Regions from separate parts of the Paenibacillus sp. Y660 genome, predicted to be linked through region 3. Evidence: riboswitches for the same ligand, from Rfam matches in the RefSeq annotation. Region 3 holds a riboswitch; each other region holds the start of a gene.
The links. A riboswitch is a leader RNA that binds a small molecule or an ion and turns the genes downstream of it on or off. The one in region 3 is predicted to bind cyclic di-GMP.

Region 1: it holds a riboswitch for cyclic di-GMP, as region 3 does, so the genes downstream of both, AC2TDN_RS15980 (anti-repressor SinI family protein) here and AC2TDN_RS12505 (pyridoxal phosphate-dependent decarboxylase family protein) in region 3, are expected to answer to the same signal.
Region 2: it holds a riboswitch for cyclic di-GMP, as region 3 does, so the genes downstream of both, AC2TDN_RS20340 (transglutaminase domain-containing protein) here and AC2TDN_RS12505 (pyridoxal phosphate-dependent decarboxylase family protein) in region 3, are expected to answer to the same signal.
Region 4: it holds a riboswitch for cyclic di-GMP, as region 3 does, so the genes downstream of both, AC2TDN_RS12290 (LPXTG cell wall anchor domain-containing protein) here and AC2TDN_RS12505 (pyridoxal phosphate-dependent decarboxylase family protein) in region 3, are expected to answer to the same signal.

Annotation. Positions count from the first base shown of each region.
Region 1 covers NZ_JBXBBJ010000013.1:83,023-86,231, forward strand. The annotation lists gene galE (UDP-glucose 4-epimerase GalE) at 1-802, shown strand, start outside; cyclic di-GMP riboswitch class II at 1,001-1,082, shown strand; gene AC2TDN_RS15980 (anti-repressor SinI family protein) at 1,099-1,260, shown strand; gene AC2TDN_RS15985 (helix-turn-helix domain-containing protein) at 1,275-1,607, opposite strand; gene AC2TDN_RS15990 (lasso peptide isopeptide bond-forming cyclase) at 2,020-3,209, shown strand, end outside.
Region 2 covers NZ_JBXBBJ010000022.1:69-3,277, reverse strand. The annotation lists gene lysS (lysine--tRNA ligase) at 152-1,660, shown strand; cyclic di-GMP riboswitch class I at 1,832-1,910, shown strand; cyclic di-GMP riboswitch class I at 1,961-2,039, shown strand; gene AC2TDN_RS20340 (transglutaminase domain-containing protein) at 2,053-2,862, shown strand.
Region 3 covers NZ_JBXBBJ010000009.1:5,511-8,719, forward strand. The annotation lists gene AC2TDN_RS12495 (Cof-type HAD-IIB family hydrolase) at 1-481, shown strand, start outside; gene AC2TDN_RS12500 (ATP-binding cassette domain-containing protein) at 647-907, shown strand; cyclic di-GMP riboswitch class I at 1,306-1,391, shown strand; gene AC2TDN_RS12505 (pyridoxal phosphate-dependent decarboxylase family protein) at 1,508-3,196, shown strand; gene AC2TDN_RS12510 (methyl-accepting chemotaxis protein) at 3,177-3,209, shown strand, end outside.
Region 4 covers NZ_JBXBBJ010000008.1:163,384-166,592, reverse strand. The annotation lists gene AC2TDN_RS12300 (ATP-dependent helicase ComFA) at 1-924, opposite strand, end outside; gene AC2TDN_RS12295 (hypothetical protein) at 1,075-1,536, opposite strand; cyclic di-GMP riboswitch class II at 1,783-1,864, shown strand; gene AC2TDN_RS12290 (LPXTG cell wall anchor domain-containing protein) at 1,897-3,209, shown strand, end outside.

The DNA.
Region 1 (3,209 bases), on a different contig from region 3:
GGTTCAATTGCCATTGTCCTATTACCATACGAATATTACAAGCACTTTAATACTATGTGAGGTTATGAAAAAATTCGGGGTGCATAAACTAGTATTTAGCTCCTCTGCAACGGTATACGGCTTGCCGGAGCAGGTTCCTATTGCAGAAGCCTCGCCGCTAGGTGCGACTAATCCTTACGGCAGAACAAAGCTTATGCTGGAGCAAATTTTACAAGATTTAGCAGTGTCGAATGAGGAATGGGGCATTTCGATCCTGCGGTACTTTAATCCGGTGGGCGCCCACATTAGCGGAAGGATTGGTGAGAATCCGAATGGCACTCCAAACAATCTGATGCCTTACATCACGCAGGTAGCAGTTGGGAAGCTTGCGCAAGTGAACGTTTTTGGAAGTGATTATCCTACTGTAGACGGCACTGGCGTAAGGGATTATATCCATGTCGTCGATTTGGCGCTGGGACATGTGCAGGCACTGAAAAAAATGATGACTAAATCAGGCGTAGATATTTTCAATCTTGGCACCGGCCGCGGCTATAGCGTGCTGGAGATGATTGCTGCATTCGAGAAGGTATCCGGGCGCAGCATTCCGTATACAATTGTAGACCGCAGACCAGGCGATATTGCGATTTGCTATGCGGATACGCATAAGGCAAACGAGGAACTGGATTGGGCTGCTATTCGCGGCATTGAAGAGATGTGCAGAGACTCGTGGCGGTGGCAATATGCGAATCCGAACGGTTTTGAAGTAGAGCCTTATTTGATGTCTGAGCTGGCAGCGGCTTCGTACATAGAAGCGGCGCAATAGGGAAAATTGCCATTTTCAAAGCTAGCTGATCAAACCTAGCTGATCAAACCTAGCGGAGTATAGTACATAAATTCTATGTCATTTTACATTGCTTGAAAACATTCGACAAAAAATGTATTTATCTATCATTTTAGTAAGACATGAAGCGACAGCATGCGCATAATTGGTGATTTATAATACAGATATAAGTGAATGACAAGCATAGGGAGACGTTGAAATGCGTTTAGTATCTGGGCACCTTAAACGCATGGAGTCAGTGGTGCAACCGTCCCAAAATGAATGGGGGACATGGGAAAATGGTACTTATAAATTCCGATGACAATCAGGACTTGGATATGGAGTGGGTAGCATTAATCATGAATGCACGTTCTTTGGGGTTCAGTAAGGAAGATGTGAGGAAGGTGCTGCTAGCCCTAGAGGAAAGCAAGAAGGATGATATTCAGGAAACAGCTGTATAAAAGCGGAAAAAGCGCTATTCGCGCTTAATTTTCCATTTATTAAATTCTAGAAACTCTTTAAACTGATCCTTGCTTACGCCAGAGGCCATTGCCTCTCTAACTAAGTCAGCCCATTCATTGTCAAGGTGATCGGGGGTGCGATCCGTTTTTTCGTTGTTATTGAGAAATTCTTCAACGGTTACGTTTAAAACCGCGCCTACCTTTTCAAGAAATTGAATCGAAGGATTTTGCTGGAGCCCTCGTTCAATGGAGCTTAAGTAAGATTTTGCGACGCCCGCCCGTTGAGATAACTCTGTTAGGGAAAGGCCTTTTCTCTTGCGCAGCATCTGAATACGTTCTCCGATCATAAGAAACTCCTCCGTTATCACATCGTTGTAGACAATTACTATTATAACGAAAAAATGTTAGTAGCGATAGCTAGTAACCTTTAACATGATTTATTTTTTTATTTCCTATTATAGTATCCACTTATTATCATGAATAAGTGGATATTTTTGGTTGAATAACAGCTTGATTTAGTTCTATAACAAGTAGTGTTGGACGTAAAATGATGGCGAAGCGATAAATCGACAAGTTGTTTTCAATAGAGAACAAAACCTTGCGATTATTTGCAATATATCGTTGAAATATTGGTTGACAAAGGTAAATATCAGGTGTAATATGCAGTTATGTTCTCTATTAAGAACTTTAAATTCAACAAATGATTTTCGAAAATCGTTCTTCATATCGAACAATTTTGATATCTAGCCGGAGGAATCGATGAGCGCCATCGCAGCCATTTTTCTAACTGATCAAGGAAGTCATGCATGGAGGCAAGGCGGCTCCTTAATGGAAGCTTTATCTCAGTATCCTTGCGATTCGGCTCAGGCCTGGCATGAGGATCATATATTTCTAGGCTGCCATAACCAGTGGATTACTCCTGAGTCGGTGGGCGAGCGCAATCCATATGTTGATTCCGAAAGAGGGCTGGTCATAACCGCGGATGCGATCATTGACAATCGGGGAGAGCTGTTTGGCCTGCTGCAGGTAGAACAGCATCGACGGAGCCGGATGTCGGATAGCGAGCTGATTTTGCTTGCTTACGACAAATGGGGCGAACATGCGCCTGCATACTTGGCTGGCGACTTTGCATTTATGATTTGGGATCGCCGCAATCACAAGCTGTTTGGCGCTAGAGATTTCTCGGGCGGCCGCACCTTGTATTATCACAGGAATGCGGAACGGTTCGCCTTTTGCACAACGATTGAGCCGCTGCTTGCGCTGTCTGGAACGGAGCACTTGCTGAATGAAGATTGGCTAGCCGAGTTTCTAGCTATCGTGGGCATGGTAGACGCGGCAGATGCTTCCACAACAGTCTACCGCAATATCGAGCAGCTTCCGCCTTCTCATAGTATTACGATCAAGGATGAGCGGATAGTCCTAGCAAGATATTATCAGTTTAGACCTTGTGAGCGCGTTCGATTCAAAACGGATGATCAATATGTAGAGGCGTTCCAAGAGGTGTTCGAGCAAGCCGTTACGTCAAGGCTGAGGACGCATCGCCAAGTAGGCGCACAACTCAGCGGCGGACTGGATTCCGGCTCGATCGTAAGCTTCGCTTCAAGGGCGCTGCGCAAGCAAGATAAAAGGCTGCATACGTTCAGCTATGTTCCGACATCCGATTTTATCGATTACACAGCCGAATATATGATGCCGAATGAAAGGCCGCTTATTGAATCAACTGTCGAGCATGTCGGAGGGATTGAGGATCACTACCTCGATTTCCAAGGGAGAGATTCCTACTCCGAGATCGACGGATTTCTAAATATTATGGAAATGCCTTATAAGTTTTTTGAGAATTCCTTCTGGATGAGAGGCATGTTCGAGCAGGCAGAGAAGCAGGGAGTAGGCGTGCTTCTAAATGGAGGCAGAGGCAATTTATCGATCTCATGGGGATCGGCCATTCCTTA
Region 2 (3,209 bases), on a different contig from region 3:
CATGTGCGGATCAAAAAGCTTCCTTGTGGGAAGCTTTTTGAACGTTTACAATAGAAGAACCTATTATTTAAGTTTATTGGATGCTTATCTTTTACTGCAGGGTTCTGGAGACAACCGCGTACGCCTGCCGAACGATCAAGGAGATGAAGAAGTGGAACATGAAAACAATGAGCAGGAGCTAAGCGAGCTCTTGCAAATTCGCAGAGACAAGTTGGATGAGCTGAGAGGGCTGGGAGTAGACCCATTCGGCCGTAAATTCGAGCGCACTCATAATGCCAAAGAAATTGTACAAGCATATGAAACGCTGACCAAAGAAGAGCTTGAAGGCCAAGCGGTTAAGGTTAGCATTGCTGGACGTATTATGCAAAAGCGAGGCATGGGCAAAGCGGGCTTCGCGACGATTCAAGATTTGAGCGGCAAGGTTCAAATTTATGTTCGCAAGGATACAGTTGAAGAGCATAAATTCGCTGCTTTCGACTTGCTTGATATCGGTGATATCATCGGCGTGCATGGCGTAGTATTCAAAACGAATACAGGCGAGGTATCGGTTAAAGCGCATGATGTTGAAGTATTGACCAAATCGCTTCTGCCATTGCCCGATAAGTATCATGGCTTGAAGGATGTAGAGCTTCGTTACCGTCAACGCTATGTTGACCTTATCGTGAATCCAGACGTACAACAAACCTTTATTACGCGTTCCAAAATCATTCAATCGATGCGCCGCTACTTGGATTCCCGCGGCTATTTAGAAGTAGAAACACCAACTTTGCATTCTATTGCAGGCGGTGCGGCAGCGCGTCCGTTCGAAACGCATCATAATGCGCTCGACATGCAGCTCTACATGCGTATTGCGATCGAGCTTCATTTGAAGCGGTTGATCGTAGGCGGGTTGGAGAAAGTGTACGAGATTGGCCGCGTTTACCGCAATGAGGGTATTTCGACTCGCCACAATCCGGAATTTACAATGATTGAGCTTTACGAGGCTTATGCCGATTACAAAGATATTATGGCTTTGACGGAAAATGTAATCGCCCATATTGCCCAAGAGGTTCTCGGTACTACGAAAATTACTTATCAAGGTCAAGAGATTGATCTGACACCGCAGTGGCGCCGGGTTTCCATGGTTGAGCTTGTCAAAGAATTGACGGGCGTTGATTTTGGCGTGGAGATGAGCGATGAAGAAGCACATCGTTTGGCGAAGGAGCATAAGGTTGCTGTTGATCCGCATATGACATTCGGTCATATCCTTAACGCATTCTTCGAGCAGTTCGGCGAGCACACGCTTATTCAGCCGACGTTCGTAACCGGACACCCTGTTGCGATCTCTCCGCTAGCCAAGAAGAACGAAGATGACCCGCGTTTCACGGATCGCTTCGAGCTCTTTATCGTAGCGCGCGAGCATGCCAATGCCTTTACCGAGCTGAACGATCCGATCGATCAGCGCGAGCGGTTCGAATCGCAGCTTGTAGAGCGTGAGCATGGCAACGATGAAGCGCATGAGATGGATGAGGATTTCATCCGTGCTCTAGAATACGGCATGCCGCCAACCGGCGGACTAGGAATCGGTATCGACCGGTTGATCATGCTGCTAACGGATGCGCCATCGATCCGTGACGTACTGTTGTTCCCTCATATGAGAGATCAACGCTCGGCAGAGTAACGATTAAAATAGCAGAACCGCTTGGCACTGGCTGCCGCGGTTCTTTTTATTTTCAACAGTCGAGCATTTGCGGCAGCAATCGTGAAATAACTACCAATTTCTTCTTAATAAGATGGCGAAATCTATTGATTTGCTAGAATCATATGGTAAGATGGATCTAATAAAGCGATACACGATAAACGGCAAACCTATCGAAAGGTAGGGACGCAAAGCTAAAGGGCCTTCCTGAAGATGGCAGCCAGCTTCCGAATGGATGGGCTTTTTTTGTTTGTATTGGACATGCGCTCAGCATGCAGCTTCACACGATAACGGCAAACCTATCGAAAGGTAGGGACGCAAAGCTAAAGGGCCTTCCGAAAGATGGCAGCCAGCTACCGAAGGGAGTTACGTTCATGCGTAAAATATTCTTAGCAATCGCAGCTTTTGTACTTTTTGCATCCATTAATGTCACTGTGGCACAAGCAAGCGAAGCGAATGCATCTGCTTGGCTGAATACGAGCAATCTGGATAACGGTGTTGTCTCCATCCAATATGCCGTGAATGCTAAAGTGAAAACGAAGCTGATGATTGCCAAAGGCGAAACAAACTATACATACAATCTCGATAGCGAAAAAACAGCAGAGATCTTCCCCTTGCAGCTTGGCAATGGTGCATATACGATTTCGTTGCTTGAGAACACGACGGGCAATAAGTATAAGCTGATAAGTAAAGAATCAGTAACGCTTAGCTTGAAGGAAAGCAATGATGTCTACTTGAATTCGATTCAAAATATTGAATGGACAAGCTCGAGCAGTGCGGTTGTCAAAGCCAAGGAATTGACTAAAAACAAAAAGACAGATGCTGAGAAAGTAAAAGCGGTCTATGATTACATCATTACTAACATCAATTACGATAATCAATTAGCGGCTAATTTATCGGTCGACTACCTTCCTAATATCGATCGCACTTTCAAATCGAAGAAAGACATTTGTTACGGTTACGCATCTCTGTTTGCCGGAATGCTTCGCAGCTTGGATATTCCAACTAAGCTCGTTATGGGACAATCCACTTATGTAGATGTATATCACGCTTGGAATGAAGTTTATTTAAATGGCAAATGGGTATTAATCGATACCACCGTCGATGCAGGATTGAATAAGGGAAATAAGAAATTTGAGCTAATTAAAGATGCAGCCCAATATAAAGCAGCCAAACAATACTAATACCCGATTAAATAACGAGCTTGCGCTAAGACGCAGAGCTCGTTTTTTTTTTATGTCTTGATCTAGCTCGTATATCTGTTTAAGCTCCACTACTATTTAGAAGAAATATGGAGTAAATAGTGGGGTGAAAAAAAGATGCACTATTATTTAAAAAAATGCTTGCATTCATATAGGCGAACGTGATATATTATCTAGGTCGCCAACGAGACACACGGCCGACATGAAAGAAAAGATTGCTCTTTGAAAACTGAACAACGAGTGAAACTGCCTCGCAAATCCTTCGGGATTTAGCGAAAAAGCGATAAAAAGTAATGAGCATTTCAAACACATGAAGCTTTTCTCTTCGA
Region 3 (3,209 bases):
ACTCGTGTTTGAAGGCGAGCATAACTATTTCGCGGACAAAGAGGATCATCCCTTTATTATTGAATCGGTCAATTCGCTAAAGGTTGATCTGCCAGGCTACAACCCGGAATTTTGGAAGACGGACGGCATCTATCAAGTGTTTCTTCACTGCGAAAGCCATGAGGAGCATTTGTATGACGGGCTGCATACGGAATTAAAGCTCATTCGCTGGCACCCGCAGGCGATTGATGTCCTGCCCGCAGGCGGATCAAAGGCGCAGGGTATCGAGGCGCTGCTGGATAAGTTAGGCCTTACTTCGGCAGATGCAGTTGCATTTGGCGATGGGTTAAACGATAAAGAGATGCTGGAGACGGTTGGATTCGGCGTCGCTATGGGCAACTCCCACCCCGAGCTGCTGCCATTTGCCGATTATGTGACGACGCATGTTGATGAGCAAGGAATTCGCAATGGTTTAATAGAAGCGGGATTATTGCAAAAGTAGATTCATTCCTGCCTGCCATTTACCGTTGGTTCATATAAATACAAAAGCAGCCCTGTCTCTTCGTGAGACGGGGCTGTATGCGTTTCATGGACAGGAATGGAGCTTTCTGGGAAGACTATTCGTAGATGATCTTTAGAGTGCGACATGAAAGGCGGTTATTTACTGATGGATAGTACGAGCAAGCAGGAGTATGTGCTTCGCGTCGCGATTGCGGAGGCAGGCTATGAGGAAGAAAAGCCGGCTATTCGCAGCATTAAGCTGGAGGTAGCGCCTGGAGAGCTTGTTGGCCTGATTGGTCCTAACGGAGCGGGCAAAAGCACGACGATCAAGACAATTCTAGGGTTAATGGCATATGTAAGCGGAGAAATCGAGATTGGCGGCCAAAATAAACGGTATGCCTATGTGCCGGAACAACCGGTATTCTAAGAATATTTTACGCTGTGGGAGCATCTGCACTTGGCAACATTGCTTTGCTTTATCGTATGGGGCTGTATTAGCCTGCTAGCGCTTCGCAAAAAAGCTGTTTAATGTACGTTATAAAACAGAAATGATTACAGAAAAAGCGGCCTTGATCAATCTATGATCACGGTCGTTTTTTGATAGGAACCGAAACCGGTTTGGTTTATTGCTTGGCGGTTTTTTTGCTTAAACGACCACTCACGACGAGGTACATGAGAATACTAAAGATGAATCTGTCGAATTATGATGAAATACGATGAAGATTATTATATAAGTGTTGATCTTATAACTGGAAAATAGTAGAATGTTCCTAAATCAATCCAGTGATTGCCAATATTGTCTAGGGAAATTATGGGCATTTAAAATTGAATATCAGGCAAAACCACTGAAAAGTGGCGACGCAAAGCTATAGGGACTACTTCTGAAGAAGAAATGTCAGCCAGTTGCAAATCAAGCAAGCCGTATAGCTGTGACTATGAGCCTGTATCCTTTTTACTTATGCTATTTTTTCCTTTGAAGTATTCTACTGGGGATTATAGAAATAGCAAAGAGAAAGAGGGATAGTTAATGGAGAAAATCATTACATCTGATATTCGCAATCTTTTCCCTAGCGATGACGGTAACTTAAAACAACGTAATAATTTTTTAGAACTAATTAGTCAAATTGTAACGGGTGTAGATGAATTAAAAGATCCAGAATCGGTCTATCTTAAAGGTCAAAAAGATCGGGGGCCTGCTTTTTACAGTGAAATCGTGAAAGAAAGCCGCATTCCTAGTACGGGCCAACCGCTTCAAGACGTAAATAAAGAGCTGCTGAAACTTCTTTATGCTCACCCTTATCATACGAAGTATTTTCTTACGAACATTTTACCAATGGCGAGTATTCCTGGCGTACTTGGCATGTTGGCTGCTTTTATGGTAAACGGGAACAATCTTTGGGATGTATATGGTCCTGCGGGCGCTGAAGCTGAGGTCAAGGTTGTCACAATGATGTCTAAGCTTGTTGGATATAACGCTGCAGTAAGCGGAGGATATACGACTTGGGGAGGCCAAGGCGCTATATTTACTGCATTGCGGTTAGCCATCAACAAATACTCGTCTGCTGCTTCCAAGAGCGGAGCGCCTAGCCATTTATACTCCTTTTGCTCCGAAGCGGCACACTACAGCCTATATAAATCGATGGAAGCAACGGGTCTAGGCAGCGATAATCTTATTAAAGTGAAAACGAACGAAGATAGTTCGATGAATGTGTCGGATTTGAAGGAAAAAATGGAGAAAGTCATTCAATCCGGAGGAATTCCTATCTTTATTGTTGCGACTACGGGAACGACCGATGCAATGGGGATAGATGACCTTGAAGAAATTACGGGTATGACTGTTCAGCTTGCAAGAGAATTTGGCATTCCACGTCCGCATATTCATGCTGACTCGGCTCTTGGCGGTTTTTTTGCCTTTTTTAACGAATATGATTTTACACTTAATCCGCTATCTTTTCATGAAGAGGTTTTGACCAGCTTAAAGGGAATTCAGAGCCGAATGAGGCATCTGCATTTGGCGGATTCGCTCTGCTTCGACTTTCAAAAGCTTGGGCAGACGCCATATTCGACAAGTTTGTTTTTAGTTAAAAATGCTGCGGATTTGAAGCTCGTAGATTTGGACCCGGACGAGACTCCATACGTTGGACATCGCGGTTATGGGCAGTACCACACCAGCTATACGCTGGAATGCTCAAGAATGGGCAGCTCAATCAGCATATACAGCGCACTCCTAGCATTTGGAGTTGAGGGTTATCAACGGCTTCTTGCTCAGTTTGTCGAGGTCAACCTAGCGTTCCGACGTACACTCACTCGCGAAATCCCGGAAGCCATCATCGTTAATCCGGATAATGCTGGCATTATTACACTTTTTCGAATTTATAGCAACGGGCATAGCGGCTATAAGAGCGAGCTTAGCGGGCAGCAATCCTACGACCAAGTGGATCAAACGAACCAATTAAATGAAATTCTTTTTGAAATTCTCGGCAAAGAGAGAGGGAAGATGTTCTTTGGCGATACAAAGAAGCATCTCTACGTGCCAACCTCTGATGGGAAACGTCTCGCCTTGTATGCTACAAAACTGTTTGTCATATCTCCATACACACAGCTTGAGCACGTTGAAGAAATCGTTAACTATTTAAAGTTGAGAGTGCAAGAGACATACAAAGAATATCGGTGCAAACATCCTGGAGGTATCCAACATGAAGAGGTCTATCATTAATTTTGCATGGTTT
Region 4 (3,209 bases), on a different contig from region 3:
CCGCCCGCACGCCGCACATGCCGTGCGGTGCATATGCGCCTCGCCGCTCCCGCAGCGCAAACAGCTGCGCTCGCGCCTGCGGCGCCCCAAAGCGTCCAATCGCCCGCCATCCCCGGCGGCGATCGCTCCGCTCAGGCGCACCCGCCCGAGCAGCGCGGCAAGCTGGAGCACTCCGCTCCAGCTCACCGCGGCGCCGGGCCCGCCCGCGCCAGCTAACAGGGCGTGCGCCTCGCTTCGCAATAGCGCACGTCCCTGCATCATGCCTGCGGCAAGCTTCGCCCCTGCCGCAATCTCTCCCAGCTCCGCATCGCCAAGCGCTCGCTCCGCTTCTCCGCCTTGCTTGCGCACCGCTGCACGCGACATACTCGCGCTCAGCTCTCCGCTTTTCACCTGCTCAATCGTCCCCCCTCCATCGCCGCCTACACTAGCTCCCTCTCCCTCACTCCACTTTCCATGTCGCCGTGCTCCAACACACTCCCAACGCTCCGCCAAACCCAGCAAGTTCTCTACCTTCAATGCCGATTTCCGTTTGCTTCTACTACCCAAATGCCACCACCGCCGGCTGCCTGCAGCCTTTCCGTCATTCAGCCCGCAACGCTTAGCCTCCGCTACACAAGAAAGCAACAGCTCTAACGCTTCGAACGATCTCGCTTGATATCCCATTTCATTGCAGCTGATAGTCAAGTCATCCTTTTTCTCTATTCTACGCCTCAGCCCATCCTCCCAAAGCCGAGCAGCGAGGCAAGCATCGCCAAGCGGCAGCAGCTCTTTTAAAAGCCAGCCCGAATCCGCAATTTTTCCGTTAAGCCGCCCTGCCTTGCCAAACTCCCCATTCATCCAGAATTGCTTGTCCACCTCTGGATGAATCGTTGCCGACGCCTGCCAATGCCCGTTAACCTCCACAACATACACTTGAGCCTTCATCCGCTTTCGCTCCCTTCCCCGCATTTCAATATCCATCGCGCTATCGCGCGTTGCCATAACGCCCGGACAAAAAAAAAAAGCACACCCAACAACGCAGCCGCGTCATTGAGTGTGCTTCACTCCGGATATTCAATTACGGAAAATTATATACTAAAATGGCATTTTCGACAAATCCGACGGGTTTTGCAAATCAACCAGCACCGCATGATCGGAATGCGACACGATTCCTTCTGCCTGAAGCAGCCACAGCAGCTGGGTTCCATCTACTCCACTCGTTTGTGAGCGCTTACTATCCTCGATTTCTGTTTGAGGCGCATTTTCTTTAGGGTGTACCCTAACCTCGTTGCCACCTCTAGCCAAACGTTCTACAATCGCAATCATCTCGTCTGTGACACCACGATCGATAATTGTCAGGCGAACATCTTTGCCCATTCTCCGCGAGAAAGAAAACAATGAACGCACATACCATTCCATATTTTTTTGCCGAACGTCCGCAACGAGTACATAATGCTTGCTCGATTGCTGCCTTCCGCGCCAAATTCGAAACGCCAGATGCACCGACAATGCAGCAAAAGCATAACAGCCAATCACTAAAAGTAGAAGCTCAAACATAGCGGCCACCTCCTCTTTGTGACACTATATGCCAAGAAGAGCCCACTGGTTCCGACAGCCGGGGACAAGATGACAAAATGTGCGACATGTCCAAAGACAGCCGTTTTCAACCTGTAATTAATAGTCAATTTACGACAAAGAAACACCCTTGAGCAATTCACTGTATGTGTTATCATCTTATTACATCCTGCATATATACGATATTCAAGCATAGATTACAGGGAGAAGATGGGCTCTGCAAAGCGTCAAAGCTAGGGAAGCGATGAAGTATAATCTGCATATGGACACTTGGATTATATGGAGCCAATAGTGTAACCGGCCCTCTTAGAACCACTACATACTCTAAGAGGAGAGTGAAAGATGCATTATGTGAAAAAGCAGTTTACTTTGAGCCTGGTCGTCTTATTATTTTTTTCGCTTACGCTTGGCTCCTTCGTCATGGCTGAGGGCCAAAGCAACGGTGACGCAGCTGCAGCCGTAACTGGTATTGAAAACAGCTGCCAGAGTTATTCAAACAGCAAAGCAGATGTCATAGCCAATCATTCCAGCATCACAGTCAATAGCAATGACACGGCAACAGCAACCTTTACGACCATAGTGGATTGTGTGAGAGTCAGTTTTTCCTCTTATGAAGGTGCAGCTGACTGGGTACCCGGTCCCAATGACACGACGATACCTTACCATAAGCAGAAGCATTTTAGCGGCCAATCCATTCCCGTTGATAAAGCGGGAACCTATTCCGCCACAATTGATATCCCGAAATGTCTGCCTTATCAATTGGATATATACAGCGGCAACGAGCTCTTCGATCTAGGCACAGGCGCTCATGGCGACAAAATTTTAGGCTGGAAGCTAAAGCTTAACAACACATGCACTGTGCCGTCTGCGACACCATCACCATCTCCTACACCTGAGATTACACCTACTCCAACACCGTCAGCATCCCCAACACCTGAGATTACACCTACTCCAACACCGTCAGCATCCCCAACACCTGAGATTACGCCTACTCCAACACCGTCAGCATCCCCAACACCTGAGATTACGCCTACTCCAACACCGTCAGCATCCCCAACACCTGAGATTACGCCTACTACACCGCCGTCAGCATCCCCAACACCTGAGACTACGCCTACTACACCACCGTCAACATCACCTACACCTGAGACTACGCCTACTACACCGCCGTCGGCATCCCCAACACCTGAGACTACGCCTACTACTCCGCCATCAGCATCACCGACACCTGAGACTACGCCTACTACACCGCCGTCAGCATCCCCAACACCTGAGACTACGCCTACTACACCGCCGTCAGCATCCCCAACACCTGAGACTACGCCTACTACTCCTCCATCAGCATCACCGACACCTGAGACTACGCCTTATACAACACCAGCATCGTCTCCAACACCTGTAAGTACGCCAACTTCAACTCCTGCAGCCTCGACGTCACCTGCTCCCACTCCATCACCAGAGATTACTACAATTGTTGAAATAGTCGATGAGGAGCCGCCAATAGGCGGTATTGAAGATAATCAAAATGGCGAGCCGCCTGCTGATACCGCTATCGATGTGGCCGAGGATCAAGTTCCGCTTGCCACGCTTCCAAAAACAGGCGATTCCAGTCCTGTTCCTTATTACCTCATAGGCGCCTTTGCCCTTTCAGCCGG